Regions from separate parts of the Polaromonas sp. P4_H1 genome, predicted to be linked through region 1. Evidence: predicted binding sites of a transcription regulator. Region 1 holds the regulator's gene; each other region holds the start of a gene.
The links. Region 1 encodes LexA, which represses DNA repair genes until DNA is damaged. Its sites were predicted from a motif close to ACTGTATNNNNATACAGT; they were not measured.
Positions count from the first base shown of each region.

Region 2: recA (recombinase RecA) is a predicted target of LexA. The motif match lies at 3,184-3,201, and genes of this name have one in related genera.
Region 3: AC1DS5_RS11815 (DNA topoisomerase IV subunit B) is a predicted target of LexA. The motif match lies at 6,314-6,331, and genes of this name have one in related genera.

Region 1 covers NZ_JBFUKG010000003.1:113,997-123,686, forward strand. Annotated here, with positions in the region: gene AC1DS5_RS05965 (asparaginase) at 1-928, opposite strand, end outside; gene lexA (transcriptional repressor LexA) at 1,088-1,792, shown strand; gene AC1DS5_RS05975 (hypothetical protein) at 1,942-2,310, shown strand; gene AC1DS5_RS05980 (D-2-hydroxyacid dehydrogenase family protein) at 2,502-3,509, shown strand; gene AC1DS5_RS05985 (3-hydroxyacyl-CoA dehydrogenase) at 3,746-5,263, shown strand; gene AC1DS5_RS05990 (oxepin-CoA hydrolase, alternative type) at 5,441-6,220, shown strand; gene AC1DS5_RS05995 (Crp/Fnr family transcriptional regulator) at 6,517-7,242, shown strand; gene AC1DS5_RS06000 (phosphotransferase family protein) at 7,247-8,338, shown strand; gene AC1DS5_RS06005 (acyl-CoA dehydrogenase family protein) at 8,394-9,653, shown strand.
Region 2 covers NZ_JBFUKG010000001.1:323,449-333,138, reverse strand. Annotated here, with positions in the region: gene AC1DS5_RS01470 (sensor histidine kinase) at 1-1,467, opposite strand, end outside; gene AC1DS5_RS01465 (response regulator) at 1,673-2,344, opposite strand; gene AC1DS5_RS01460 (MarR family winged helix-turn-helix transcriptional regulator) at 2,573-3,079, opposite strand; gene recA (recombinase RecA) at 3,266-4,393, shown strand; gene recX (recombination regulator RecX) at 4,520-4,993, shown strand; gene AC1DS5_RS01445 (sensor histidine kinase) at 5,034-6,410, opposite strand; gene AC1DS5_RS01440 (response regulator) at 6,394-7,074, opposite strand; gene AC1DS5_RS01435 (ABC transporter substrate-binding protein) at 7,176-8,228, shown strand; gene AC1DS5_RS01430 (universal stress protein) at 8,191-8,700, opposite strand; partial or broken gene AC1DS5_RS01425 (TerC family protein) at 8,719-9,408, opposite strand; gene AC1DS5_RS01420 (tripartite tricarboxylate transporter permease) at 9,427-9,690, opposite strand, start outside.
Region 3 covers NZ_JBFUKG010000008.1:26,048-35,737, reverse strand. Annotated here, with positions in the region: gene AC1DS5_RS11850 (hypothetical protein) at 1-380, shown strand, start outside; gene AC1DS5_RS11845 (MBL fold metallo-hydrolase) at 290-1,063, opposite strand; gene bamC (outer membrane protein assembly factor BamC) at 1,102-2,199, opposite strand; gene dapA (4-hydroxy-tetrahydrodipicolinate synthase) at 2,271-3,155, opposite strand; gene AC1DS5_RS11830 (class I SAM-dependent methyltransferase) at 3,255-3,878, opposite strand; gene AC1DS5_RS11825 (SDR family oxidoreductase) at 3,939-4,751, opposite strand; gene AC1DS5_RS11820 (MFS transporter) at 4,960-6,219, opposite strand; gene AC1DS5_RS11815 (DNA topoisomerase IV subunit B) at 6,378-8,357, shown strand; gene AC1DS5_RS11810 (lytic transglycosylase domain-containing protein) at 8,471-9,277, shown strand; gene parC (DNA topoisomerase IV subunit A) at 9,449-9,690, shown strand, end outside.

The sequences.
Region 1 (9,690 bases):
GGTCCACCCGCGCCTTCACCGGGCTGAGCCCCTTTGAATCGGGAATGAGATCCCCCGGCTTGGGCAGCACCTGGCCGTCGGGGCAGCGCGTGGCGCGAACCACCGTGATGCCGCTGGCCTGTGCCTGGAGCAAAGCAGCTTCCAGCGCATGATGGATGGTGCCGTTGCCCGTTGTGGCGACAACCAGGCCCCGCACTCCCCGCGACATCAGGGCTTCCACCACTGCGCCACTGGCACCGGCATGGCTCATGACGATCTCAACATGCGGCCAGTCAGCCCCGCTGCCCAGGGCCGCTATTATTTTCAGGGTGTCCGGCGCCCGGTTTTCGTCAGCTTCAGGCCAACTCCTCAATAACCTCAGGCGCCCTTCTTCGACATAGCCCAGCGGGCCCGCATCGCCCGAACTGAAGGCGTCCAGCCGGTAGGGATGCACCTTCTGCACGTCCCGCGCTGTATGGATGGTGCCAGCGCATACGGCCACCACGCCCCTGGCGCCGGCGTGGCGGGCCACGGCCACGGCATCCAGCATGTTCTGCGGGCCGTCCGGTACCAGGGCCGTGGCCGGACGCATGGCGCAAGTCAGCACCACCGGCTTGGCGGGGCTGCACACCGCCTGTAAAAAATACGCGGTTTCTTCCAGCGTGTCGGTGCCGTGGACAATGACGATCCCCTCGACATCAGGCTGCGCCAGAAAGTGGTTGACGCGCCCGGCCAGCTTCGCCCACACGGCAAAGCTCATGTCCTTGCTATCGAGCTGCGCAACCTGCTCGGTGACCACAGGGCCGGCTTCGGCCAGCCCGGGAATCGCCGCCACCAGCCGATCAATACCAACCTCTGCGGCGGTGTAGCCGATGTTGTCCGAGGCGGTCGCGGCCCGGCCGGCAATCGTGCCGCCGGTACCCAAAATCACAATGGTTTGACGATTCATAAGAAGGATAAGAAGGGGACTTGCGTTCTTTGAAAAACTGGATGAAAATACAGGTACTGGATATTAAAACAGGTAAATACAAGGCAAGGTACGCGGTCATCCCTCAGCGGGCCGGTGCATCCAACCCAATCCAGGCTGACGAATCAAGGAGTCCCGGTCATGAGCATCCTGAACGAATTTCCGCATTTATCCTCCGAAGGTCCCAAGCTCACAGCTCGGCAGCAGCAAATCCTGGAATTGATCCAGAGTGCCATCGCCCGCACCGGCGCTCCGCCAACCCGCGCCGAAATCGCCAACGAATTGGGCTTCAAATCCGCCAACGCCGCTGAAGAGCACCTGCAAGCCCTGGCCCGCAAAGGCGTGATTGAACTGGTCAGCGGCACTTCGCGCGGCATACGCCTGCGCAGCGACACCTTGCGCTCCATCCATGAGTCCAGAGTCAAACAGTTTTCCCTGCCGTTGCAAAGCCTGGCCCAACTCGCCCTGCCTCTGGTGGGGCGGGTTGCTGCTGGCAGCCCGATTCTCGCGCAGGAACACATCGAGCAGACCTATTATTTTGAAAGCAGCCTGTTTCAGCGACAACCTGATTACCTGCTCAAGGTGCGCGGCATGAGCATGCGGGATGCCGGCATCATGGACGGCGATCTGCTGGCCGTCAAACAGGCCAAGGAAGCCAGGAACGGCCAAATTGTCGTGGCCCGTATCGGCGACGAAGTGACGGTCAAGCGTTTTCGGCGCACCAAGCATCTGATTGAATTGTTGCCTGAGAACCCGGATTTCAAAACCATTGTGGTCGAGCCCGGCGAACCCTTCGAGCTCGAGGGCCTCGCGGTTGGTTTGATCCGCAACACCATGCTCATCTAGACAACCCTTTCTGGTCGCACGACAGGTGGCGGGCGTTTGGTCATTGATTGGCCAACACCCTGGCGTTGCGGCCCCACTGGCGATTTAGCCAGCCCGAAATCCTGCCTGTAAACATTGGGGCGCAAGCCTCTCTAATTCAGGAGTTCATCATGGGAATCGTCAGTTTTTCAAATTCACCCGTATTCTCGGTTTTGCTTGCCCCCATGCAGGCCCTGGCGGCGTGGTTTGTGCCTGCGCAGTCCGCTTCAGACCCGTTTTCCGCCCCGGCCCGCACCCGGCGCACACCCCATCAGCTGGCCGTGCCCTTCAAGCCTGGCAGCACTCCCTCCCGGCGGTGCGCGGCCGCCGCACATGCCGCGGCAGCAAAAACCTCCGCCACCAGCCGCTTGAAGGTGGTGCGCGAGTTTGACGCGGCCGTCGGCCCCGCTTGCGCTGGCCGCATGGTCATATCCGGTCGCATGTCTGACGTCTGTGCAGAACTCGAGCGCATGGCTCAACGTGAGACCGCAGTCCAGTAAAGCCGGTGCGCCTTTGACACTTTGAGCCTGCCACGGCCGTTAGCCCACGGCACCGTGGCACCGTGGCGCCGCGCACTCATCGGCCCCTGAACTGCAGGGGCATGGGGAACAGGTTTCCTTCCGATACAAGTTGACGGCTTTCAGGCGCCACGGTTCGGAGGGAAGAAAAATCTTGCAGGCACAATATCGGCATGAATATTGTGATCCTCGATGACTATCAGGATGCCGTGCGAAAACTGAACTGCGCGGCCAAACTGGATGCATACCCTGCCAAGGTCTACACCAACACGGTCAAAGGCATAGGCCAGCTGTCCGTCCGACTCAAGGATGCCGATGTAATCGTGCTGATTCGCGAACGGACGCAGCTGAACAGGCAGGTAATTGAAAAACTGCCCAAACTCAAGCTGATTGCCCAGACCGGCCGCGTTGGCAGCCATATTGATATTGCAGCCTGCACCGAGCGCGGCATTGCGGTGGCGGAAGGCATTGGGTCACCGACCGCACCTGCCGAGTTGACCTGGGCACTGGTGATGGCTGCGATGCGCCGCATTCCCCACTACGTATCACACCTGAAGCACGGCGCCTGGCAGCAAGCCGGCCTCAAGGCCGCCTCCATGCCGCCCAATTTTGGCATTGGCTCAGTTCTCAAGGGCAAGACACTGGGGGTGTGGAGCTACGGCAAGATCGGACAAATCATCGCCGGCTATGGCCGGGCGTTTGGCATGCGAGTGATCGTCTGGGGGCGGGAAGCATCGCGCGAACGGGCGCAGGCTGACGGTTTTGAAATTGCCGACAGCAAAGCCGAATTTTTTGAGCAAAGCGACGTGCTCAGTTTGCATCTGCGTCTGCATGATGAAACACGCGGCATCGTGACCCTCGAAGATTTGTCACGCATGAAATCAACTGCCTTGCTGGTCAATACCTCGCGGGCCGAGTTGATCGAGCCTGAGGCCCTGATTGCCGCGCTCAACCGCGGACGCCCCGGACTGGCGGCTGTCGATGTCTTTGAGTCCGAACCGATTTTGCAAGGCCACGCACTGCTGCGCCTGGAAAACTGTATCTGCACACCCCATATCGGCTACGTGGAGCAAGACAGTTATGAAATGTATTTCGGGGCGGCCTTTGACAATGTCGTGAACTTCATCAAGGGAACGCCGACAAACATCGTCAACCCCGGTGCCCTGCAAGTGCGCCGCTGATTTGCCCTGATGCCGGGTACTGCCAGCACTGGGCCAACGCTGGCACGGGAGGCCGGATTCAATGGCCTCCAGCCTCAGCCGGAATCCGCTTTTTTTCTGTTGCCCGGGTTTCTCCCTCAAGATATCCTGCGGCTGTGCCACCGGCGCATGCCAGAGGCAGTCGCAGCCGGGCATCTTCTCGCGAGCAGGATTGCGGCACAGTCCTGTCGTTTGCGCCTGCGTAATAATCCTTTTCCATGAAACCAATTTACAAAACCGTTGGCATTGTTGGCACAGGTGCCATGGGCCGTGGCATTGCCCAGATTGCCACGCAAGCCGGGAGCGTCGTCAAGTTGATGGACAACCAGGCGGGCGCGGCGGAAAAGGCGCGGGAGGCCATCTGCGCGCAGTGGGACAAGCTGGTGGAAAAAGGCCGGATGGAAACCACCGCTGCGGCCAGCCACAAGGCCAGCCTTCTGACGGCCGGCACGCTGGCCGATCTGGCGGACTGCGAACTGATTGTGGAAGCCATTGTGGAGCGGCTGGACGTCAAGAAAGCCCTATTCGCCGAACTCGAGACCATCGTGTCGGCGCATACCGTGCTTGCGACCAACACCTCGTCGCTGTCCGTGACCGCCATTGCGGCCGCGCTCAAACACCCGGAACGCTTCGCCGGCTACCACTTTTTCAATCCCGTTCCGCTGATGAAGGTGGTGGAGGTCATCGCCGGCCTCAAAACCGATGCAGCCGTGTGCAGCGCATTGGCCAGCCATGCCCGCCAGATGGGGCACACGCCGGTGCAGGCCCAGGACACTCCCGGCTTCATCGTCAACCATGCGGGGCGGGGCTATGGCACCGAAGCGCTGCGCATCGTCAGCGAAGGCGTGGCTGATTTCGCCACCATAGACCGCATCCTGCGGGACCAGGCCGGCTTCAAGCTGGGCCCCTTCGAGTTGATGGACCTGACCGCGCTGGATGTGTCGCATCCCGTGATGGAGTCCATTTACCACCAGTACTACGAGGAAGCGCGCTACCGCCCCAGCGTCATCACGGCGCAACGGCTGGCGGGCGGCATGCTTGGCCGCAAGACCGGCGAAGGTTTTTACCGTTATGCCGACGGTGTCATGCAGCTTCCGGCCGAAGCACCTGTGCCCCAGGTCGCAGAAATGCCGCCGGTCTGGGTTTCGCCCAGAGCATCCCGGCGCTCGGAATTGCTGCAATTGCTGAAAAATCTCGGCGCCAAAATCGAAACGGGCCAGTCCGCGTCGCCCCAGGCCCTGGTGGTGGTGGCGCCCCTGGGGTTTGACATCACCACGGTGGCCGTGGTGGAGCGGCTGGACCCGGCGCGTACCGTGGGTATAGACATGCTGATTGATGACGCGGCGACCCGGCGGCGGGTCCTGGCCACCAACCCGGCCACCCGTACCGACATGCGCGACGCCGCCCATGCCCTGTTCGCCCGGGACGGCAAGGCGGTGAGCGTGATACGGGACAGCGGCGGATTTGTCACGCAGCGCGTCGTGGCCACCATCGTCAACATTGCCAGCGACATCTGCCAGCAAGGCATCTGCAGCCCGAAAGATCTTGAAACTGCCGTGACGCTGGGGCTGGGCTACCCGCTCGGGCCGCTCGCCATGGGCGACCGCTACGGGCCCACCAACGTGCTGGAGGTGCTGTTCAACATGCAAACCGTCTACGGCGACCAGCGCTACCGCCCTTCCCCGTGGCTGCGCCGCCGCGGCGCCATTGGCCTGAGCCTGATGCATGAGGAGTGAAACACCCCCGTCGGATGGGAATGAATCACCCCCTTCGGATGCTCACTTCGTGTAGCACCTTCCCCCCTCCAGGGGGCGGCGCCTGCGGCCTGGCAAAGCCAGTTCCGCGGCCCCCACTGGTGGCAGACCTGCGAATTGCGGCCTTCGTGGCCAACTCAACACCCCGAAAGAACTGACATGGCAGGCGCAATCAAAGGTACCAGTGAGGGCCAGACCCTTATCCTGACGATCAGCAACCCGGAGTTCAGGAATGCCCTGGGTCCCGACATTTACGCGGCGGGCATTGAGGCGCTCAACGCCGCCGAAAACAATCCTGACATCCGCAGCGTGGTCATCACCGGCGAGGGCGCGATCTTCTGCGCGGGCGGCAACCTGCAGCGCCTGCAGGCCAACCGGCGCGAGGCACCCGAGGTCCAGGCCCAGAGCATCGAAGGGCTGCACAACTGGATTGACTCGATCCGCACCTATCCCAAGCCCGTGATTGCAGCGGTCGAAGGTGCGGCGGCCGGGGCCGGCTTTTCGCTGGCACTGGCCTGCGACTTTGTCGTCGCCGCAAGCAACGCTGTCTTTGTGATGTCCTACAGCACGGTCGGGCTGTCTCCCGACGGTGGCGGCAGCTGGAGCCTGGCGCGCTCTCTGCCGCGCGCCCTTGCCAGCGAGCTGCTCATGGGCGGCGAACGCATCAGCGCCCAGCGCCTGCATGACTTTGGCCTGGTGAACAAGGTCGCATCCGCGGGCGACGCCCTGAGTGAAGCGCTCAGGATGGCCGGGCAACTCAATGCGCGCGCGCCCAATGCGCTGGCCAGCATCAAGGAGCTCATCAATGAGGCGTCCTCAAACACCCTGAGCCAGCAACTGGCCTGCGAGCGCGACCATTTCGTGCGCAACCTGCACCACAGCAATGGCGGCGAGGGCATCGCCGCATTCCTGGAAAAGCGCACACCGCAGTACCGCTGAGGAGCCGCCGGTTTTGCTCCGCCAACCGGTGACGGTAATGCATGGCCAGACGGATGGCAAAGCGCAGTGGCAGAACTTGCTTTGCATGGGAAGCGATAGCCCAAAAGATGAGGCTCATCTGCAGCGCGCTCGCCCCGCCACACCGGGATTACGGGAGTCCCGGCCGCATCGGGCGTGCCTGCGTGACAGGTTAGAACAGCGAGTTCCCCCCGCGACGCCGAGGTGACAGCGGGGTGGCGCAAGGGGCGTGCCTGGGGTGACAATGGTGGTCTTGTTAGTCACTTAAAAGACAGGCCATGGACGATCCTATTCTTACGATAGATGAAAGAGCGGCCATCAACAGTGGTCGATGGTTTTCATCACTGTCCCCGTCCCTGAGGCACGACATCCTGCGATGCGCTTACGTCAAACGCTACAAAGACGGCGAACTGATTGCCGCCCGCGGCGATCCGCCGGAAGAATGGATTGCCTGCGCGAAGGGAGCCGTGCGCGTAAGCTCCACCTCCCTCTCGGGCAAGCAGATCACCCTGACCTATGTCGAGCCAGGCATCTGGTTTGGCGACGTGGCGATTTTCGACGGCGACCGCCGCACGCACGACGCGTATGCGCACGGCGACACCACGATCCTGTGCGTGGCCAAGGCCGATTTCAGAAAAATTCTGGCGGCCCATGTGGAGCTCTACGAGGCCATGCTGCGGCTCCATGCACGCCGCCTCCGTCAGCTCTTCGGCCTGGTGGAAGACCTCAACACCCTGCCCCTGCGGGCCCGGTTGGCCAAGCAGCTGTTGCACCTCGTGCGCTGCTACGGCGTGCCCAGCCTGGCCGACGGCCAGGAAATACGTATCGGCCTGCAGCTGGCCCAGGAGGAGTTGGCCCAGTTGCTGGGAGCCTCCCGCCAGCGCGTCAACCAGGAGCTCAAGTCCATGGAGCGCGAGGAGGCCATCCGCATCGAGCCAGGGGGCCTGGTGGTGCGAAACCGCGAAGCCCTGATGCGCATCTCCGAAGCCGATATGGACAAATAAGCCCATGAGCAATTTCGATCATTTTGTAGGCACTCGGGCCGTTTCCGGGCAGCAGGTCTTTGACATCGACGTCCTCAGCACCTATCTGAAACAGCACCTCGAGGGTTTCGAGGGACCGCTGACCGTCGAGATATTCAAGGGTGGCCAGTCCAACCCGACCTACAAGCTGATCACACCGGGGCGGTCTTATGTCATGCGGGCCAAACCGGGCCCCGTGGCCAGGCTGCTGCCGTCGGCCCACGCGGTGGAGCGCGAATTCAAGGTCATGCAGGGTCTGCAGGGCACCGACGTGCCCGTCGCCAGAATGCACTGCCTGTGCGAAGACGAGTCCGTGATCGGGCGGGCTTTTTATGTGATGGAGTTCGTCGAGGGCCGGGTCCTCTGGGACCAGTCCCTGCCCGGGATGACCAACGCCCAGCGCGGCGAGATCTATGACGAGATGAACCGCGTGATCGCCGCCCTGCACACCGTGAAGTTTGCGGAACGGGGCCTGGCCGATTACGGCAAGCCCGGCAACTACTTTGAGCGCCAGATTGGCCGCTGGAGCAAGCAGTACGCTGCCTCCATTACCCAACCGATTCCCGAGATGGATTCGCTGATCCAGTGGCTGCCAGCCAATATCCCTGCCGGCGCGCGCGATGACAGCATGGTCTCCATCGTGCACGGCGACTTCCGGCTCGACAACCTGATGTTTCATCCCACCGAGCCGCGCGTGCTGGCAGTGCTCGACTGGGAGCTGTCCACCCTGGGCCATCCCTTGGCAGACTTCAGCTACCACTGCATGGCCTGGCACATACCACCGGGCGCGTTTCGCGGCATTGGCGGCCTGGACGTCGCCAGCCTGGGCATTCCTTCGGAAGCCGAATACATCCGCCGTTATTGCGAGCGCACCGGCCTGGCCACACCCGAAGCCCTCAAGGCCGACTGGAACTTTTACCTGGCCTACAACCTGTTTCGCCTCGCCGCCATTTTGCAGGGCATTGCCAAACGGGTGGAAGCCGGTACCGCCTCCAGCGCGCAGGCGGTCAGCTCGGCAGCGGGCGCACCGCTGTTGGCCAAAATGGCCTGGGGCTTTGCGCTTGAAAGCCAGCGCTGACGCTGACGCTGGCAATTTTTTTACCCCCTCACCAACACCCCCTGCAGGAGACATCATGGATTTCAGCTACACCCCCAAGGTCAAGGAACTGCAGGCGCGCCTGTTGAAGTTCATGGAGGCGCATGTCTACCCGAACGAAGCCCGCTTCTTTCGGGAAATCGCCGAAAACCGGGCCAAGGGAAACGCCTGGATTCCCACGGCCATCATTGAAGAGCTCAAACCCAAGGCACGCGCCGCCGGCCTCTGGAACCTGTTTTTGCCGCACTCCCCGCGCGCGCCTGAAGGCCTGTCCAATCTCGAATACGCGCCCCTGTGCGAAATCATGGGCCGCGTGCCGTTTGCAGCCGAGGTGTTCAACTGCTCGGCACCCGACACCGGCAACATGGAGACCATTGCACGCTACGGCTCCGAAGCCAACAAGGACCAGTGGCTGGACCCGCTGCTCAAGGGCGAGATCCGCTCGGCCTTCCTGATGACCGAACCCGAGGTCGCCTCGTCCGACGCCACCAACATCCAGTGCCGCATTGAACGCGACGGCGACGACTATGTTCTCAACGGCCTCAAGTGGTGGTCGTCCGGCGCGGGCGACCCGCGCTGCGCCATCTACATCGTCATGGGCAAGACCAACCCCGATGCCGGCCGCCATGAACAGCAATCGATGATCCTGGTGCCCGCCAGCACACCAGGCATCACGGTGATTCGCCCGCTCTCCGTCTTTGGCTACGACGACGCACCGCACGGGCATATGGAGGTGCGATTGACCAATGTGCGCGTGCCCGCCGCCAACCTGCTGCTCGGCGAGGGCCGCGGCTTTGAAATCGCCCAGGGCCGGCTTGGCCCCGGACGCATTCATCACTGCATGCGCAGCATCGGGATTGCCGAGCGCGCGCTCGAGTTGATGTGCAAGCGCCTGAACACCCGCACCGCCTTCGGCAAGCCGATCGCCCGCCAGTCGGTGTGGGAAGAGCGCATTGCCGAAGCCCGCTGCATGATCGAGCAGGCCCGCCTGCTGACGCTCAAGGCCGCCTTCATGATGGACACCGCGGGCAACAAGGTCGCCAAGGCCGAGATTGCCATGATCAAGGTGGTGGCGCCCAACATGGCCTGCCAGATCATCGACTGGGCCATCCAGGCGCATGGCGGCGGCGGCGTGTCGGACGATTTCCCGCTGGCTTACGCCTATGCGCACCAGCGGACACTGCGCCTGGCCGACGGGCCGGACGAAGTGCACCGCGCATCCCTGGCCAAGCTGGAACTGGCCAAACATCTGGCGATGCCTGGTGACATCGACATGCCGGTGACGCGCGGCGCCTGAGCCGCTTCGGGTTTTTGACGGGCCCGGCGCCATACAG
Region 2 (9,690 bases), on a different contig from region 1:
GCGCACGGCCACGCGCGTGCCCGGCGATTGCGGGTGGCCCGCCAGGGCCGCGTCTTCAATGGTGATGGTGGCGCCATGCTGCTTGGCGATCTCCAGCACAATCGCCAGCCCGAGGCCGGAGCCGTCGACGTTGGTGCCGAGCGCGCGGTAAAAGGGCTGGAACACCAGTTCGCGTTCCGACTCCGGGATGCCGGGCCCCGAGTCTTCCACCAGCAGCACCAGCACGCCACTGAAACGGTCGTTCAGCAGCCGCACCGTGACCTGGCCCTTCTCAGGCGTGTAGTTGATGGCGTTGTCCAGCAGGTTGCGCACCAGCTCCTTGAGCAGCGTCGGGTTGCCTTCAAGCTGGCTGGACGGCTCGCCGGCGGGCGGGCCGTCGTAGCCGAGGTCGATCTGCTTGTCGAGCGCGCGCGGCACCGAGTCGGCCATGACTTCCGAGACGATGTGCACCAGGTCCACGTGCTGCTTGGCCAGGCTGCGGCCGGTGGTTTCGGCGCGCGCCAGCGCCAGCAGCTGGTTGACGGTGTGGGTCGCGCGTATGCTGGCGCGGCCGATGTGCTTGAGCGATTTTTTGAGCTCGTCGGTGTCGGTTTCACGCTGCGCCAGGTCAGCCTGCATGCGCAGGCCTGCCAGCGGCGTCTTGAGCTGGTGCGCTGCGTCGGCCAGAAAGCGTTTTTGCGTGGTGAGCGACACTTTGAGCCGGCTCAGCAAATCGTTGATGGATGACACCAGTGGCGCGACTTCTTCAGGCACGAAGGTTTCATCGAGCGGGCTCATGTCGTCGGACTTGCGCGCGCGAATGCGTTTTTCAAGCTGTGCCAGCGGCTTGATGCCGCGCACCAGCGCCAGCCACACCAGCAGCACGGCCAGCGGCAGGGTCACGAACTGCGGCACCATCGTGCCCTTGACGATTTCCGTGGCCAGGGTTTTGCGTTTTTCCAGCGTTTCGGCCACCTGTACCAGCACGGTTTGCTGGTTTGCGGCGTTTGCCGCCTCGCGGGCGGCGCCGCCCGCTGGAGAGGCCGCCCGTCCCTGGGGCGGCGCGGTGGACGGACTGGCTCCCCCGCCCGCTGCTTCGTGTGCGGCGGTTTTCACGTCCACCTTGATCCAGGTGTAGGCCACGCGAACCTCTTCGCCCTGGATGACATCCTCGCGCAGCCGCACCTCGCCGTTGGTGGGCTTGTCCTCGTCGGGCGGCAGGGGCAGGTCGTGCTCGCCGCTGAGGTATTCGCCGTGCGTGCCCACCACCTGGTAGTAAACCAGGTCGGTGTCGTCGGCACGCAAAATTTCGCGCGCCGGTGCGGTCAGGTTGAACTGCACCTGGTTGTTCCTGACCACCACCAGCTTGGCCAGCGCCTGCACGTTGTATTCCAGCGCGCGGTCAAAAGGCTTGCCGGCAATGTTTTGCGCCACCAGCCAGGTCAGCGCCAGGCTGATCGGCCACAGCAGCAGCAGCGGCGTGAGCATCCAGTCGAGGATCTCGCCGAAAAGACTTCGGCGCTCACGCTGGAAGAGTCTTAAAGCCACAGATCAAAAAGCCTGGGAACGTTCGTCCGCCGGGCTTCCTCTTCAAGCCAACAGGGGCCGCGGAACCGGCTTTGCCGGGCCGCAGGCGCAGCGGCCCCCCCGGGGGGCAGAGAGCTACACGAAGTGAGCGAACGTGGGGGCTCCATCAGGGGATTTTTTCCAGGCAGTAGCCCAGGCCGCGCACCGTCGCAATGCGTATCGGCCCTTTTTCAATCTTCTTGCGCAGGCGGTGGATATAGACCTCGATGGCGTTGTTGCTGACTTCCTCGCCCCACTCGCACAGGCGCTCGACCAGCTGGTCCTTGCTCACCAGGCGGCCGGTGCGCTGCAGCAGCACTTCCAGCAAGCCCAGTTCGCGGGCCGACAGCTCCACCATCTGGCCGTCAATGGTGGCGACCCGCCCGGCCTGGTCATAGACCAGCGGGCCGTGCTTGATGGTGCTGCTGGCGCCGCCCATGCCGCGGCGGGTCAGGGCGCGCACGCGCGCTTCGAGTTCCTGCAGTGAAAAGGGCTTGGCCATGTAGTCGTCCGCGCCGTAGTCCAGGCCCTTGACGCGTTCTTCCACGCTGTCGGCGGCGGTGAGTATCAGCACCGGCAGCGCCGAGCCGCGCGCACGCAGCCTCTTCAGCACCTCCAGCCCATGCATGCGCGGCAGGCCCAGGTCGAGAATCAGCAAGTCAAATTCCGTGTTGGTGAGCAATGCGGCATCGGCCTCGGTGCCGCTCGCTACATGGTCCGCCGCTGCACCCGACGCGCGCAGGGTGCGCAGCAGGCCATCGGCCAGAACCTGGTCGTCTTCGGCAATCAGAATACGCATGGCTGTCTCCAGATATCAGCCCGCGGCAGGGCCTGCGGACGGTGGTTTTGGTTCTTCATCAAATTCTAGGCTTTTGCAGTCACGGGTTTGCTTACGAAATAGAGCCCCCACGCTTTTCACTGCGTGTAATGCGCTGCCCCCCGAGGGGGCGCTGCGCCTGCGGCCCCGCTGAGCCGGTTCCGCGGCCCCTGCTGGCCCAGGCGGGGAAGGGCCATCGCTGCTTACCATTCACGCCCCCGCATACGCCTCCAGCCCCAGCGCTACCACCGTCGCCACATCGGCCCCCACCGCCTGCCGGAACTCCTCTTCGGTCTGGCGCACCGCGCGCCGGAAGGCGTCCAGCCAGAGCAGGCCCGATTCGGTGAACACCACGCGGCGTGCGCGTTTGTCATGGGGATCGGGCTGGCGCGTGACCAGCCCCCAGGCCTGGCACTGGTCGACCAGATCGCCCATGGCCTGTTTGCTCATGCCGGCGCTCATCGCCAGGTCCGTCAGGCGCGAGCCGCCCACCGCCAGGTGCCGCGTGATGTGGATATGGGCGGCGCCCACCTGGTTGCGCGCCGCCAGATTGGACAGTGCCAGCGGCACGTCCGCATTGCTGGCCATCAGTGACAGCACGCGTTCGTCAAAGCGGCGCAGGGCGTGGCCGAGCAGGCGCCCCAAGTGGGTGAGGCGCCAGCCGGGTTCGACGACACCGGGTGGGCTGGTCATCGTCTGGGCATCCATGTTGGGCATCCGGGTATGGTAGCCCAAGGTAGTGCAATTGATCAGGAAAACTGACTAAAAATATGGTTTACTTATTTTTATAGCGCCCATAAAGTACTGGTCATGCATCCAGCGCTGTAATTAAAAGCAGAAACGACTGGGGACCCTGCAAAGAGTTTGAATTCTTTTAAGTTATTGATTTTCAAGGAGTTTTTTATGGAACTGACCAGCAAACTGAATCCCGCCCAAAACCCTGCACAAACCGCCGCCCTGAACACCGAAAAAGCCAAGGCCCTGCAGGCCGCACTGGCCCAGATCGAAAAGCAGTTCGGCAAAGGCACCATCATGAAGCTGGGCGCTGGCGAGGTGATCGAGGACATCCAGGTCGTTTCCACCGGCTCGCTGGGCCTGGACATTGCGCTGGGCGTCGGCGGCCTGCCGCGCGGCCGGGTGGTTGAAATCTACGGCCCGGAGTCGTCGGGCAAAACCACGCTGACCTTGCAGGTGATTGCCGAAATGCAAAAACTGGGCGGCACCTGCGCCTTCGTCGACGCCGAGCACGCGCTGGACATCCAGTACGCGCAAAAGCTGGGCGTCAACCTGCAGGAACTGCTGATCAGCCAGCCCGACACTGGCGAGCAGGCCCTGGAAATCGTTGATTCGCTGACCCGCTCAGGCGCGGTGGACCTGATCGTGGTCGACTCGGTGGCGGCGCTCACGCCCAAGGCCGAACTCGAAGGCGAAATGGGCGACTCGCTGCCCGGCCTGCAGGCCCGCCTGATGAGCCAGGCGCTGCGCAAGCTGACCGCCACCATCAAGAAGGCCAACTGCATGGTGATCTTCATCAACCAGATCCGCATGAAGATCGGTGTGATGTTCGGCTCGCCTGAAACCACGACTGGCGGCAATGCGCTGAAGTTCTACGCGTCGGTGCGTCTGGACATCCGCCGCATAGGCTCCATCAAGAAAGGCGAAGAGGTGATCGGCAACGAAACCCGCGTCAAGGTGGTCAAGAACAAGGTGGCGTCGCCCTTCAAGACGGCGGAGTTCGACATCCTGTATGGCGAGGGCATCAGCCGCCTGGGCGAGGTGCTGGACCTGGGTGTGGCCGGCCACATCGTCGAGAAAGCCGGCGCCTGGTATGCCTTCAACGGCGAAAAAATCGGCCAGGGCCGCGACAACTCGCGGGAATTCCTCAAGGAGAACCCGGACCTCGCGATCGAAATCGAAAACAAGGTGCGCGAGTCGCTGGGCGTGCCGCTGATCGCCGTGGCTGCCGCCGAGACGGGCGACAAGCCGGACAAGGCCGCCAAGGCCGAAAAACCCGCCAAAGCCGCCGCCTGATCCGGCTTTTTACAGGGCAAGTCAGGCGTGGACCTTAAGGTGACGGATGTGGAGGGCTATGAAAATAATAGCAACTGCGTGCCGCCACAAGCCTTGTACCCGTGCCCCACGCCTGCCGACCGAGCCATGACCTCCGACAAGCCAGCAGCCCCGGCGGGCTTCAAGCTCTCGCTCAAGGGCCGTGCCCTACGCTTGCTGGCGGCCCGCGAGCATTCGCGGGCCGAGCTGGAACGCAAGCTCGCACCCCACGAAGAAACGCCCGGCCAGCTGGCGCAGGTGCTCGATGACTTGCAGGCCAAAGACTTCATCAGCGAAGCGCGGGTGGTCGAGTCGGTGATCAACCGGCGCGCGGGCCGCTACGGCGCGGCGCGCATACGCCATGAGCTGCTGAACAAGGGGCTGGGCGCGGAGGTGGTGGCCGGGGCGATGGACAGCCTCAAGGCGACCGAACTGGAGCGCGCCCGCGAGGTCTGGCGCAAAAAGTTTGAAGGCCAGTCGCCCGATGCGGCTGGGCGTGCGAAGCAGATGCGCTTTTTGGCGGCGCGCGGTTTTGGCGGTGACGTGATTCGCCGCGTCGTTTCTCAATCAGAAGACGACTAGGAACTAAATGCAGATGGCGGCGCGGGCGCCGTGTTGGCGCCTACCCGGAATCAGCCTCAACGGGCCAGAGCAACTGAATGTGCAGGCCTTTGCCCTCGGGGCCTTCGCCAAGCGATATTTCGATCCGATGGCGATCGCAGATCTCCTTCGCGATCGCCAGCCCGAGGCCGGTGCCTTGCTCGCCGCTGCCGGCGCTGCGGTAGAAGCGCTCGAAGACCTTGAGGCGCTCGTCGATGGGAATGCCCGGGCCGTTGTCGATTACGCACAAGCGGGGCCGCCCATTGTGCCTATCCACCCGAACGGTGACGTGGCCGCCGGGCGGCGTGTAACTGATGGCGTTGTGCACCAGATTTGCGACGAGTTCGCGCAGCAACACAGGTTCGCCGCGCACCAGCACAAGCATGTCGCCTTCGAAACCAAGGTCGATTGATTTCGCCCGCGCCAAAACCAGCATCTCGAAGGTCTGATTGCGTGCCAGTTCGGCAAGATCTATTTCTTCGATGTCGAGTGTGCGACCGGGTTCACTCCGTGCCAGGCTCAGTAGCTGGTTCACAAGTCTCTGGGTCGATTGCGTGGACAGGTGAATGCCGCTGACCACGGTGCGCATGTGGTCAAGGTCGGTCTGTTGCAAGGCGTGATCGACCTGGGCGCGCAGCACGGTCAGTGGCGTCTTCAACTGGTGTGATGCGTTGGCGATGAATCGCACCTGGGCATCACTGAGCTGCCGCTGCCGTTCGGTATGCGCGTTGATCGCATGGATCAGGGGCGCTACTTCGCGCGGGACGCTGCGCGTGTCGATTGGCGTCAGGTCGTTCGCGCCGCGCGCGCGTACCTCGTCGCGTAGCCGTTTCAAGGGGGCCAGGCCGCGCTGCACGCCGAAGGCGATGAGCGCGGCCGCCGCTGTGATCAGCAGCAACTGCATTGCCGCCGCATCGGAGACGATGCGGCGCGTAAGCTGGCGCCGGGCGTCCATCGTTTCGGCCACCTGCACGATCAGGGATCGGGGCGCCATATCGTCCACCACCAACCAGGTCAGCGCCACCACGCGGATGTTCTGCCCCTTATAAACTGCGTCATAGAACAGCGGCTCGGTGTCTGGCTGCGTGGCCGGCGGCGGCAGGTCTTTGTAGCCGGTGATGTGGTGGCCATCGGCAAGGCCGGCGACGCGGTAGAAGATACGGTCCTGCGCGTCGGTACGCAGCATTTCCAGCGCAGCGTAGGGCAGGTCGGCCACAACCTGGCCGTTTTCCACACTCAGGCGCTCACCGATCACGAGCGCCGAACCGAGCAGCGTGCGGTCATAGGCTTCGTGAGCCTGCGCCAGGCTGCGCAGGTAGCCAATCGTTGACGCCAGCATCCACAGCCCCAGCGTCGGGATCAACAGCCAGCGCAGCAGCAGGCTACGCAGGCGCGTCATCGGCAACCTCGAGCACGTAACCGAGTCCGCGCAACGTGTGAATGGCCGCGCCGCTGCCGTCGATCCGGCGGCGCACACGGTGCACATAGAGCTCCAGCGCGTCGTTGCTGAGGACGGCGTCGCTGGTGCACAGGCGCTGGGTCAGCAGCAGCTTGTTGACCGGCCGGCCCGCGTGGACGATCAGGGCTTCCAGCAGGTCGTGCTCGCGTGGCGGCAAGTCCAGGTGCCGCGTGCCGAGCGCGAAGCGGCGCGATACCGTGTTGAATTCCAGCGCCGCCACGCGTAGCACCGCGTCGACCGAGCCGATCGAGCGCCGGTGCAGGGCGCGCAGGCGCGCTTCCAGTTCGGAAAGGTCGAACGGCTTGGGCAGGTAGTCGTCGGCACCGGCGTTCAGGCCCTGAACCCGGTCGTGGGTGTCGCCGTTGGCAGTGAGTACCAGCACTGGCACCTTGTCGCCGCGCTTGCGCAGGCGGCACAGGATTTCGAAACCACCCATGCGCGGCAACGCCAGGTCGAGCACCACGACGTCGAAGCTGCGTTCCTGCAATAGCGTATCGGCCAGCACGCCGTCGGCGCAGGATTCGACCTCGATGCCCAGCACCCCGAGCGATTGCTGCAGCGTCTGCACCAGTTGCAGGTGGTCCTCGATCAACAGGATGTGCATGGCGGGCTGGATGAATCACCGTCGACAGGGCCGGGGGTGCCCCGGGGCTCACGCAGGCGGTGCAAGCGTGCACGGTGATAATACCTCCCAGGAGACTTACGATGCCATTGAACCGCAGGGTGATCGGGGCCGGCTTGCTGGGCCTGGCGGCAAGTTCCATCGCGGCTGCGGCCGTCAGGGGCGGCGCCAGCGCGGCATCGGGCGCCCAGCGTGTGCGGGTTCTTGCGGCGACGGACCGGCACGCCATCGAGCCGCTGATCGCCGATTTCGAGCGCCGGCACGCCGGCCTGCAGGTAGACTACATCGAGCTCGGCAGCATGGCCCTGTACGAGCGCTTCCTGCGCCAGGGCGACGATGCACCCGATCGCGCCGACGTGCTGTGGAGTTCGGCCATGGATCTGCAGATCAAGCTGGTCAACGACGGCCACGCGCAGCGCTACGAAAGCCCGCACGCGCCAAACTTGCCCAAGTGGGCGGTCTGGAAGCACGAAGCCTATGGCACCACCCATGAACCGGTCGGGATGGCCGTGAACCGCCAGCTGCTGGCGGCCGGCGAAGTGCCGCGCACGCGTGCGGCCCTGGCCGCGTTGCTGCTGGCCGATACGCCGCGCTGGCGCGGCCGGGCCGCCACGTTCGACATCGCGCGGGCCGGTATCGGGTTCCTGGCCGCGGCGCAGGACGCGCTGGCCTCGCCGCGCTACTGGGAACTGGTGCGCGCCCTGGGCCAATGCCAGGCACGCCTGCATACCGGCACGCAGGGCATGCTCGAAAGCGTGGCGGCAGGCGAAGCGATGCTCGCCTACAACGTGCTGGGGAGCTATGCGCAGGCGTTCGCGCGCAGCCAGCCGGAGATCGGTGTCACCTATTTCCAGGACTACACGCTGGTGGTCTCGCGAGTGGCCTTCATCGCCCGCACCGCGCCCAATCCGCAAGGCGCCCGCCTGTGGCTCGACCACCTGCTGTCGGCGCCCGGCCAGGACCTGCTGGCTGCCGGCGGCTTGCCCGCCGTGCGGACGGGCGCCATGCAAAGCCCGCCGCAGGGCATCGCCTTCAGGCCGGTCGCGCTCGGCCCCGGCCTGCTCGCGCACCTGGACCGCAGCAAGCACGACGCGCTGCTCAAGCGCTGGCAGCGCGAGTTCGATCCTCAGCGCTGACCGACGCGGCGGTGCGGCCGAGGTCTGAAGCCCTGACGACCAGCACCGGGACCGATGAATGTTCCAGGGTACCGGTGGCCACCGATCCGATCAGGCCCGCCGTGTGCGAGCCCAGGCCGCGCGAACCCATGACGATCAGGTCGCAGCCCACGGCGGCCGCCACCCCGGCGATGGTGGCGCCGGGGTCCCCGACGCGCCGATGCTCCTGGAAGGCCAGGCCTTCGGCGCGCAGCCGGTCGCGCGCCGGCGCCAGCGCCTGCTCGCCGCGCTCGCGGTGGTAGTCTTCGAGCGTCTGCACCGCGACAAACGAGGCCACGTCGCCCGACAAGGGCCGCTGCACGTTGACCAGGTGCAGTTCGACGCCCTCGGGATCGCTTAGGTTCTGGCGCAGCACCAGCAGCTGATCGAGCGCGCGGGCCGCGCCCGGTGAGCCGTCGGTCGCCAGCAGGATGCGGCGCAGCAGCCCGGACACCCTGGGCACGACGGCAGGCGCGCTGGCGAGCCGTGTGGCGGCGGCGCGGCCGGCAATGGCCTTGCCGATCAGCATGACGCTGACGGCCCCCGTCAGCGGCGCCGCGTAGTGCAGCCACGCCGCCTGCGCGTCGATCCAGGCCTTGACCAGCGGGTCGCCGATCGCCATCTCGCCCGCGACCCAGCCCAGCAGCGCGGCGCCGATGGTGATGATGGACGGGAACCGTTCCATCAAGGTCAGCAGCAGCCGGCTGGCGAAGACCACCAGCGGGATCGAAATGGCCAGGCCGACGACCAGCAGCAGCGTGCTGCCCTTGGCCGCCGCCGCGACGGCGATCACGTTGTCCAGGCTCATCACCAGGTCGGCCAGCAGGATGGTCCGCACGGCCGCCGCCATGCTGGTGTTCGCGCCGCCGTGGCCTTCGCCTTCCTCTTCCGGCACCAGCAGCTTGACGGCGATCCAGAACAGCAGCACCGCGCCCACCAGCTTCAGGAAGGGCAGGCGCAGGAGTTCGACCGCCACGATGGTCAGCACGATGCGCATCACCACCGCCGCGCCGCTGCCCCAGGCCACGGCGCTCTTTTGCTGGGCGGGCGGCAGTCCGCGCGAGGCCAGCGCGATCACCACCGCGTTGTCGCCCGACAGCACGATATTGATGCCGATGATCTGCATCAGCGCGATCCAGAAAGCAGTTGCTCCGAAGTCCATGGTGTAGTTCCCTCCTGGTCAGACAGTTGCTGCGAGCTGCCGCCGCCTGGCCATGGCCGTCGTCACGCGGGGCAGCACCAGCACGCAGGCGATGATGATCAGCATGGCAATCGACATCGGCCGCTGCAGGAAGACCGTGAAGCTGCCCTCGCCGATGGACACCGCGTTGCGCAGCTGCGCCTCGGCCAGCGGCCCCAGGATCATCCCCACCACCACCGGCGCGGTCGGGAAGTCGTAGCGCCGCATCACGATGCCCACCAGGCCGATGCCGTACAACAGCAC
Region 3 (9,690 bases), on a different contig from region 1:
AGCTGCAGCACCTGCGCCTGCACCAGTTGCCGCACCTGCGCCTGCACCTGCTGCTGCTCCCGCTGCTGATGCCGCTGCTGGTGCCGCTTCGGCTGCCGCTGGCGCCGCTACGGCTGCTGCTGGTGCCGCTTCGGCTGCCGCTGGCGCCGCAGACGCAGCGAAGAAGTAATTCTCTTCAGCGAGTCGAAAAAAGCCGCCGCAAGGCGGCTTTTTTTATGGTTCATACAGTTCATGATTTCCCGGCAGCTTGCCCAGACCCCGGGAATGATTGCTTCGTCATGTTGCGTTGTCAGATCTGCAGCCAGCAGCTCCCGTCATCGGGTTTCGCAACGATGATGTCGTCTGGCGCGCAGGACAAAGCCTGCGCCATGACGTCTTGAACCAGGGCGGGCCGGTTGTTTTGCGCGCTCAGATGGGCTGCCACCAGATGCTTGAGGCCCTGGTGGCGCACCGCGCGGGCGATATCTGCCGCTGCGGTGTTGGCCAGGTGGCCGTACTGGCCGCCGACCCGCCGCTTCAGAAATGCGGGATAGGCTGATTGAGCCAGCATCTCGGTGTCGTGGTTGCACTCCAGCAGCAGCGCATCGCAGGCCTTCAGGTGCCCCAAGACGTGTGCCGTCGCATGGCCCAGGTCCGTCAAAATCCCCAGCTTCGCCGAGCCATCCGTGCAGGTGAGCTGCAGGGGCTCCCTGGCGTCGTGCGGCACGGTAAAAGGCGTGAGCTGCAGTCCCCCGAGGTCAATGGCTTCACCATCTCGTGCCGTGCGGAGCAGGCCATCAAAATCCGGCGAGCCGGTAGCGGCATGGGTGCCATGGCTCATCCAGACCGGGATGCGGTAGCGCAGGGACAGTGAGCGCGCGCAACCAATGTGGTCGCCATGTTCATGGGTAATGAAGACCGCGTTGATGTCTTCCGGTCGAAGCCCGGCCTGGCCAAGCCGGTACACGAGGTGCTTGAGCCCCAGCCCGCAATCAATGAGCACCCGAAACGGCAGCAGGCCCAGGGCTTCAACCAGTGTGGCGTTGCCCGAACTGCCGCTGCCCAGGCTTTTGAATCTCAGCACCGGTGCAGCGGGCAGTGATGGGGCTGCAAACCGCGGCCTTATTTCAGGTCGTCGGCAATCACCTGAACAATGCGTTGCGCATTGGCTGACGATTCAGGCGCGCCCTGGGCATTGAGTACCGATACCGTGGTGCTTTCGCCCTGGCTCTTGACCGCAATGCGGTACTTCAGTGGCGCTGGCGCAGCCGGAGAGCCACTGAACAGCTTGCTGAAGAAGCCGGGTTCGCTCTTGTTGGCGACGGGTTCGATATAGCGTACAAAATAGACGCCCTGGCTGCGGTCGCGGTCTTCCACGGTGAAGCCGGTGCGGTCCAGTGCCAGGCCCACGCGACGCCAGGCGCGCTCGAAACCTTCGTCGATCTGCACGACTGGAAGATTGTTCACGACGGTGGAGCGGGATGTCTGTTTCGTGGCGCCTGCTGCAACGAGGGCCCTGGACTGTTCCTGCGCCACGCCCAGCTTCACCATCAGGCGGCGCAGAAACTCGGCTTCGAGTTCGGGATCGGCAGGGCGCGGTTGCCAGACCGTGCTGTCGCCTGTCACGGCATTGCCGCTCTTGGCGCCGGTGATCACCTCCACCATGCCGCGATGGCTGATGAAAATCTCGGTGCCGCCGTCTGGCCGGCGTTCCAGCCGGGTGCGGAACTTGTCGCGTTCGCCGGTGGAATAGGCGCCATCGAGAATTTTGCCCAGTGCGCTGCGAATGAAGTCCTGAGGCAGCTTCGCGCGATTTTCGGCAAAGTCCGTTTCCATGATGCCCAGATTTTCCTGGTCTTGAGCCAGCAAAAAGCCGCTTTCCAGCCAGAAGTCACGCACGGGTCCCCAGAGCTTGTCGGCAGGCCGGTTGATGACCAGCCAGCGCTGGGTGCCCGCTCGCTCTACCCGGACGTCACCTACCGCAACAGCTGCCGTCGGCGCGGTCTGGGGCGCGGCCTGGCCTACCTGGTAGCTGCTGGCGGTCACGGCTGTGCCGGGCACCACATAACGGCTTTCACGGTTGAGCTGGGTCAGGTCGGGAGGAATATCCAGCGAGGGCGCTTTGGTAGCGCTCGATTTGTAATCGATGCGTTCGCCTTCCATGACATCCCTGATGGTGGAGCAGCCCGCAAGCAGGCTCACGGCAACCAGTGCGGACACGGTTAGCGCATTTTGGGTGGTTGCAAAGGCAGGGCGTTTTGGCAAGTTCTTCACTGGGGTTCCCTTAAAAATCAGATCAGGCCGCTGGCGCGCAGGGCGCCTTCCACGGCAGCTTCGTTGGATGGGTCAAGCGGCGTCATGGGTAGTCGTAGCGCTCCACCGCACAGTCCCATCCGGGCCATGGCCCATTTGACAGGAATCGGGTTGGCTTCGACAAAAAGGTTTCTGTGCAGGGGCAGCAGTTTGAACTGCAACTCCATGGCCCGTCTGGCGTCTCCCGCCACGGCAGCCACGCACAGCTCGTGCATCAGGCGTGGCGCGATGTTGGCTGTCACGCTGACGTTGCCCTGTCCGCCGCAAAGCATCAGCGCCACGGCGGTCGGATCATCACCGGAGTACACGGCAAACCCTTGGGGGACTTCCTTGATCAGCCACTGTGCGCGCTCGATGTTGCCGGTGGCCTCCTTGATGCCGACAATGCCGGGCACTTGGGCCAGGCGCAGCACGGTGGCATGCGCCATATCGGCTACGGTGCGGCCGGGCACGTTGTACAGCACGGTGGGCAGGTCGCCGACAGCCTCGGCGATCGCCTTGAAATGCCGGTACTGGCCTTCCTGGGTGGGCTTGTTGTAATAGGGGACGACTTGCAGCTGGCAGTCGGCGCCCACCTGCTTGGCGAACCTGGCGAGCTCGATCGCCTCGGCCGTGGAATTGGCGCCGCAGCCGGCCATGATGGGCACGCGTTTTTTCGCCTGCTCCACCGAGACGCGGATGATTTCGCAGTGCTCTTCGACGTTGACGGTCGGGGATTCGCCGGTGGTGCCGACCACGCCTATGCAGTCGGTCCCTTCGGCGATGTGCCAGTCCACCAGTTTGCGCAGGGTGGGGTAATCTACGCTGCCGTCATCATGCAAGGGCGTTGCCAGTGCAACGATGCTGCCAGTAATGGGTTTCATGTCTTGGTCTGTAGGTTCGCGGCCCTGGGGGTGGTCTGGAAACAATCATAAAAAGGAGATTGCCGACCCGAAGAGCCAATCCCGCATTCTACCCAGAGGCTAGACCAGTCTATAGCGTGGGGGGACTGGGGATTGGGGTTGCAGGCCCCCGGGCAAACCCGGATGGCTTTCGGGTTCGCGGATCGCGGCAATGCGCTGGACGAAGCGTGGCTGCAGTCCCTGTGGGCCTTCCTCAAAGCCGTCCTCGAAAGCCACTACCCGCAAGCCGCGGCAGATCTCCAGCAATTCACCGGGACGCAACAGAAAATCGGGACGGGAGGGTTTTCCCACCGTTTCATTGCCTTGCGTAAAAGTTTCGTAAATCAGGACACCGCCCGGCGCCAAGCCGCCAAGCAAGGTGGGCATCAGCGGGCGCCAGAGGTAGTTGGTGACCACCACCGCGTCAAATTGCCGGCCAGCAAAGGGCCAGGGGCCATTTTCAATATCTGCCACCACCGCTTCGCGGGCCTGCGCCGGAATTGCGATGGATTCAATAGCCTCCTGTGACCTGTCTACAAGGACGACGGGGTGATTTTGTTGATAAAACCAGCAGGCGTGGCGACCGCGGCCGCAAGCCACATCCAGCACCACACCGCCGTCTGCCACCAGGTGCGACCAGCGCTGTACCCAGGCCGAAGCCGGCTCTGTGCCGTGCAGGGTGCTTTGCTTTTGCAATGAGGTCATGGGGTTATTGGGTTAATTGGGTTAATGCGGTTAATAGGATTAACGGAGGTGTTAATAAAGTTAATGAGGCTTGACCTCATCCTTGAGGGCGGCCAGCGCCATCGACTCGACCCGGGCTGGCGCCACCAGTTTGAGCCAGCGGCCCAGCCTGCCTTTGGCTGTCATCACCACCTCGCGGTCCCGTCGCGCCATGCCCTGCAGAATCAGTCCTGCGCATTCTTCAACGCTCATGGCCTGATCTTCCTTCAGGCCACTGGAGCCGGCAGGGGCCCCCGCGGCATTGAAACCGCGATACCGGGTCTGCGTAGCGACCACGCCGGGATAGACGGTCGTCACGCTGACGCCGGCACCCTTCAATTCCGCGCGCAGGGCCTCGAAGAAACCCGTCATGGCAAATTTGGTGGCGCTGTAGGCGGTCCGGCCCGGCACGCCAATCAGCCCCGCGAGGCTGGAGACGGCCACGATGGCGCCGTGGCTTTGCTTTAAATGAGGCAGGGCCGCATGGGTGCACCAGACGCTGCCCCAGAAGTTGATGCGCATCAGTTGCTCGTACCAGGCCAGGTCTTCGGCTTTGACGTCTTCAAAGAGCGCCTGCGCCGACCGGCCAGCGTTATTGATCAACGCGTCGATGCGGCCAAAGCGGCTGACGGCGGCGGCGATCAGCTGCCGGCATTGGGCCTCGATCGAGACATCGGTTTTCACCACCAGCGTTTGGGCGCCGTGCGCCGCACATTGCGCGGCGACTTCCGCGAGCAAGGCTTCGTTGCGCGCAGCCAGCACCAATGCCACGCCGGTGCGGTGCGTTTGCGCGAGTTGCCGCGCCATCTCCGCGCCTATGCCATCGGACGCCCCGGTAATTACGATAGTTTTCATGGCTGCTTGTCCCCGTCGTGATTGGGCTTCAGGTCTCAATGGCCTGTACAAAACTGCGGGCAAGCCTGAAGTCGGCCTGAGGCAATCCTAGAAACAGGCCCAGACCTGATTGGCCAGCGTGAAGAGGAAATCAGGCCGCGTGTAAAGGGAAAACACGCCCAGCGATGCGAGGATCGCGAGCGCCCACCAGCTGATCTTTTTGGCCACCTTACGCTCCCTGCGGCAGGCCGGCACGCGAAATCGGGGTTTCGCGCACCGGCAGGTTTACCAGTGCTGCAAACACACCCAGCGCAATGGCGATGTACCAGACAATGTTGTAGCTGCCGGTGCGGTCATACAGGTAGCCGCCCAGCCAGACCCCCAGGAAGGAACCGATCTGGTGGCTGAAGAAAATAAAGCCGCCCAGCATGGACATATGCTGGATGCCGAAAATTTGCGCCACCACGGCGTTGGTCGGTGGAATGGTCGACAGCCACAGCAAGCCCATCACGCTGGCAAAGATATAAACGCTCATGGGGCTCAACGGGGCGGCCAGGAACACGGCGATGACGATGGCTCGCGACAGGTAAATCGTCGCCAGGATTTTTCGTTTGGCAATTCTCTGGCCCAGCGAACCGGCAACGTAGGTGCCGAACACATTGAAGAGGCCGATCAGGGCCAGCGCATAACTGGCCACCTGGGGCGACAGGCCCTTGTCTTTCAGATAGCTGGGCATGTGCACGCCAATGAATACCACCTGGAAGCCGCAGACGAAGTAGCCGGCCATCAGCAATTGAAAGCTCGGGTACTTGAAGGCTTCCCGCAGTGCCTGCCCGATGGTTTGCTCGCGTTTGGCCGGCTTGCCGCTCGCAAACCCGCTCTCATGCAGCCCCAGCGCCAGGGGCACGATCATCAAAACTGCAATGCTCAGGGCCAGCAGGGCTTCTTTCCAGCCCAGGCTGCTGATCAGGAAACCCTCGACGGGCACCATCAAAAACTGGCCAAACGAGCCTGCGGCCGCTGCCACACCCATGGCCCAGGAGCGCTTGTCCGAGGAAATATTGCGCCCGATGACGCCGTAAATCACCGCGTAGGTGGTGCCTGCCTGCGCCGCGCCAATCAGCACCCCGGCGGTCAGCGTGAACAGCAGGCCCGTGGGCGACAGCGCCATGCCAACGAGGCCCAGGGCGTACAGCAACGCACCACCCACAATCACCCGGAAGGCGCCAAAGCGGTCAGCCGCCATGCCGGCAAAGATGCCAAAAACACCCCAGGCCAGGTTCTGCACGGCAATGGCAAAAGCAAAGGTCTCGCGCGTCCAGCCCTGCGCCTGGGTGATGGGTTGAAGCCAGAGGCCGAAGCCATGGCGTATACCCATGGACAGCGTGACAATCGCCGCGCCGCAGGCCAGCACCTGAAGCATCGACAGGGTTTGGGAAGAAGAGGAAGAGGATGACGCGTCGGGAGTAGGGGCGGTGTTGGAAGCCATGGGCAGACTGTAACGAAAATGTCCACAAGGTGCTGGCGGCCGGGCGGTGCGCCGCGTGGCGGAACCGTCCGGCCCGGCGGGTTCGGTTAGCATGGCTGTATATTTGTACAGTTACTTTTGCGGCCCGGTCTACAATTGCCGCAATTTCCTCATCAGCCATGGCCGACAAACTATCTACCGCAAGCAACGAATATTCCGAAGGCTCGATCCGCGTGCTCAAGGGTCTGGAGCCCGTCAAGCAGCGGCCGGGCATGTATACGCGCACCGACAACCCGCTGCACATCATTCAGGAGGTTCTGGACAACTCGGCCGACGAGGCGCTGGCCGGGTATGGCAAAAAGATCAAGGTCACGCTGCACACCGACGGCTCGGTGAGCGTGGAGGACGACGGGCGCGGCATCCCGTTTGGCCTGCACCCGGAAGAAAAAGCACCGGTGGTCGAGCTGGTGTTCACCCGCCTGCATGCCGGTGGCAAGTTCGACAAGGGCAAGGGCGGCGCCTACAGCTTCTCGGGTGGCCTGCACGGCGTGGGGGTGAGCGTCACCAACGCCTTGTCAAAACGGCTTGAAGTGATGTCTTACCGCGAAGGCATGGTCGCCCGGCTGGTGTTTTCAGGTGGCGATGTCATTGAAAAACTGCAGTTGCGCAAGGCTGTTGAAGGCGACCGAAAATGCGGTACCTCCGTGCGCGCCTGGCCGGACGCCAAATACTTCGAGTCTGCCGCGCTGCCCATGACCGAGTTGACGCATTTGCTGCGCAGCAAGGCCGTGCTGATGCCTGGTGTGACCGTCACGCTGACCAACGAGAAGACCAAAGAAACGCAGACCTGGGCCTACAAGGGCGGCCTGCGCGACTACCTGATGCAGACCCTCACTGCCGATCCGGTGATTCCGATGTTTGAGGGCGAGGGCTTTGCCGATGCCTCGCACGACAGTTTTGCCGAGGGTGAGGGCGCCCAGTGGTGTGTGGCCTTTACCGAAGACGGTCAGCCCATGCGCGAAAGCTACGTCAACCTGATCCCGACCAGTGCCGGCGGTACGCACGAAAGCGGACTGCGCGATGGCTTGTTCACTGCCGTCAAGAGCTTTATCGATTTGCATTCGCTGCTGCCCAAGGGCGTCAAGTTGCTGCCTGAGGATGTGTTTGCCCGGGCCAGTTATGTGCTTTCCGCCAAGGTGCTGGACCCGCAGTTTCAGGGTCAGATCAAGGAACGCCTGAACTCGCGCGATGCGGTGCGGCTGGTGTCGAGCTTTGTGCGCCCCACGCTGGAGCTGTGGCTGAACCAGCATGTCGACTACGGGAGAAAACTGGCCGAACTCGCCATCAAGGCCGCGCAAACCCGCCAGAAGGCCGGCCAGAAGGTTGAAAAACGCAAGGGCTCCGGCGTGGCCGTGCTGCCGGGCAAGCTGACCGATTGTGAAAGCAAGGACCTGGCACACAACGAGGTCTTCCTGGTCGAGGGCGACTCGGCGGGCGGTAGTGCCAAGATGGGGCGCGACAAGGAAAGTCAGGCCATCTTGCCGCTGCGCGGCAAGGTGCTCAATACCTGGGAGGTCGAGCGTGACAGGCTGTTCGCCAATACGGAAATCCACGATATTGCCGTGGCCATCGGCGTCGATCCGCATGGCCCCCATGACACGCCGGACCTGAGCGGCCTGCGCTACGGCAAGGTCTGCATCCTCAGCGACGCCGACGTAGACGGCTCGCACATCCAGGTGCTGTTGCTGACCCTCTTTTTCCGGCACTTCCCCAAACTGATTGAAGCTGGTAATGTGTATGTGGCGCGTCCGCCGCTGTTTCGGGTGGATGCTCCTGCGCGAGGTAAAAAGCCGGCGTCCAAGGTGTATGCCCTGGACGAAGGCGAATTGACCGCCATATTGGACAAGTTGCGCAAGGACGGCGTGCGTGAGAACGCCTGGAGCATCAGCCGCTTCAAGGGGCTGGGCGAAATGAGTGCGGAACAGTTGTGGGAAACCACGCTCAACCCGGACACCCGGCGCCTGCTACCCGTGCAGTTGGGCAATTTTGATTTTCTGCAAACTGAAAATCTGATCACCAAGCTGATGGGTAAAGGCGAGGCTGCGGCGCGACGCGAACTGATGGAGTTGCACGGCGATGCCGTGGAGATCGATATTTGATGAATTTCCCCCTGAAGTTGTTTTCGCTTTTGCACCTGGCATCGGCATCCCGCGTGTTGGCGGGGACGCCGGCGCCGCGTAGCCCTGTCCGCTGGCGCGCGCTGCTGTTGCCCATGCTGGTCATGCTGCTTGCGGGTTTGCACGTCACTCCGGCCCGTGCCGATATCTGGGGCTATGTAGATGCCGGGGGCGTTGCCCACTTTTCGGCGATACGGCTGGATGAGCGCTATGAGCTTTTCTTTCGCGGGGCTGAAAGCTTCAGCGCAGGCAACAATGTTGCCAAAAGCGGCAAGGCAGTCGGCAACGATGCCAACCGGGCCACCGGCGTGGCCGCTGCGCCGCCCAAGCTGCTTGCCTACTTTGATGTGTCTCCCAACTACAAGGCCGTCAAGCACCTGCTGCGCGAAGCTTCCGTCAAGCATGGCATTGACTACGAACTGCTGCAGGCCCTGATCGCCACCGAATCTGGCTTTGACACCCAGGCTGTCTCGCCCAAAGGCGCGGTGGGGCTGATGCAGCTGATCCCGCCGACGGCGGAACGCTATGGCGTCAGGGCTGACAAAAATTCCCCGATCCAGAAAAAGCTGACTGACCCCAAGACGAACATTCGAGCGGGTTCCAGCTACCTGAGCGACCTGATTGCCATGTTCCCCGGCCAACTGGAGCTGGCAGTTGCCGCCTATAACGCCGGCGAGGGTGCGGTGCAGCGAGCCGGTAACAAGATTCCCAATTACCCTGAAACCAAAAACTACGTCAAGACCGTGATGCAGCTCTATAACCACCTTAAGCCGCCCAGCATGATGGCGTCGCCCGGCCGGGTTCGCATGGAAATGATGGGCGGCGCAACCGGCCGCAGCAACATGGTGCCGCCCACAGTGGTGTCCACTGCCACGCCAGAGGTTCAACTCGAGCAGAACTGACCTCACAATGCGCCTTGTGTTCAGCCCGGGAATGTTTGCGCGGGATGTGCCAACCACCAGCCCGGCGGCCTGAAAACCGGCTCCCCCTGCATTTCTTTGTAGCCCTGTGTCGGTCGCACCAGTGTGTACCGGCATGCGTAACTCCACCTTACCAGCCAAGTCAAATTCAAGATGGATCTCTTTACACCGGACGCAGTAGCCCCGATCCCCGAACCTGCTGACCAGGACTCGCTCGCCGCCTATGCGCAGCGCGCCTACCTCGAATACGCGCTGAGCGTCGTCAAGGGCAGGGCGCTGCCCGACGTGTGCGATGGCCAGAAGCCGGTTCAGCGCCGCATTTTGTACAGCATGGCGCGCATGGGCCTGGGCTTTGGCGGCGCCAATGGTGCAAGCGGCGCCAAGCCGGTCAAAAG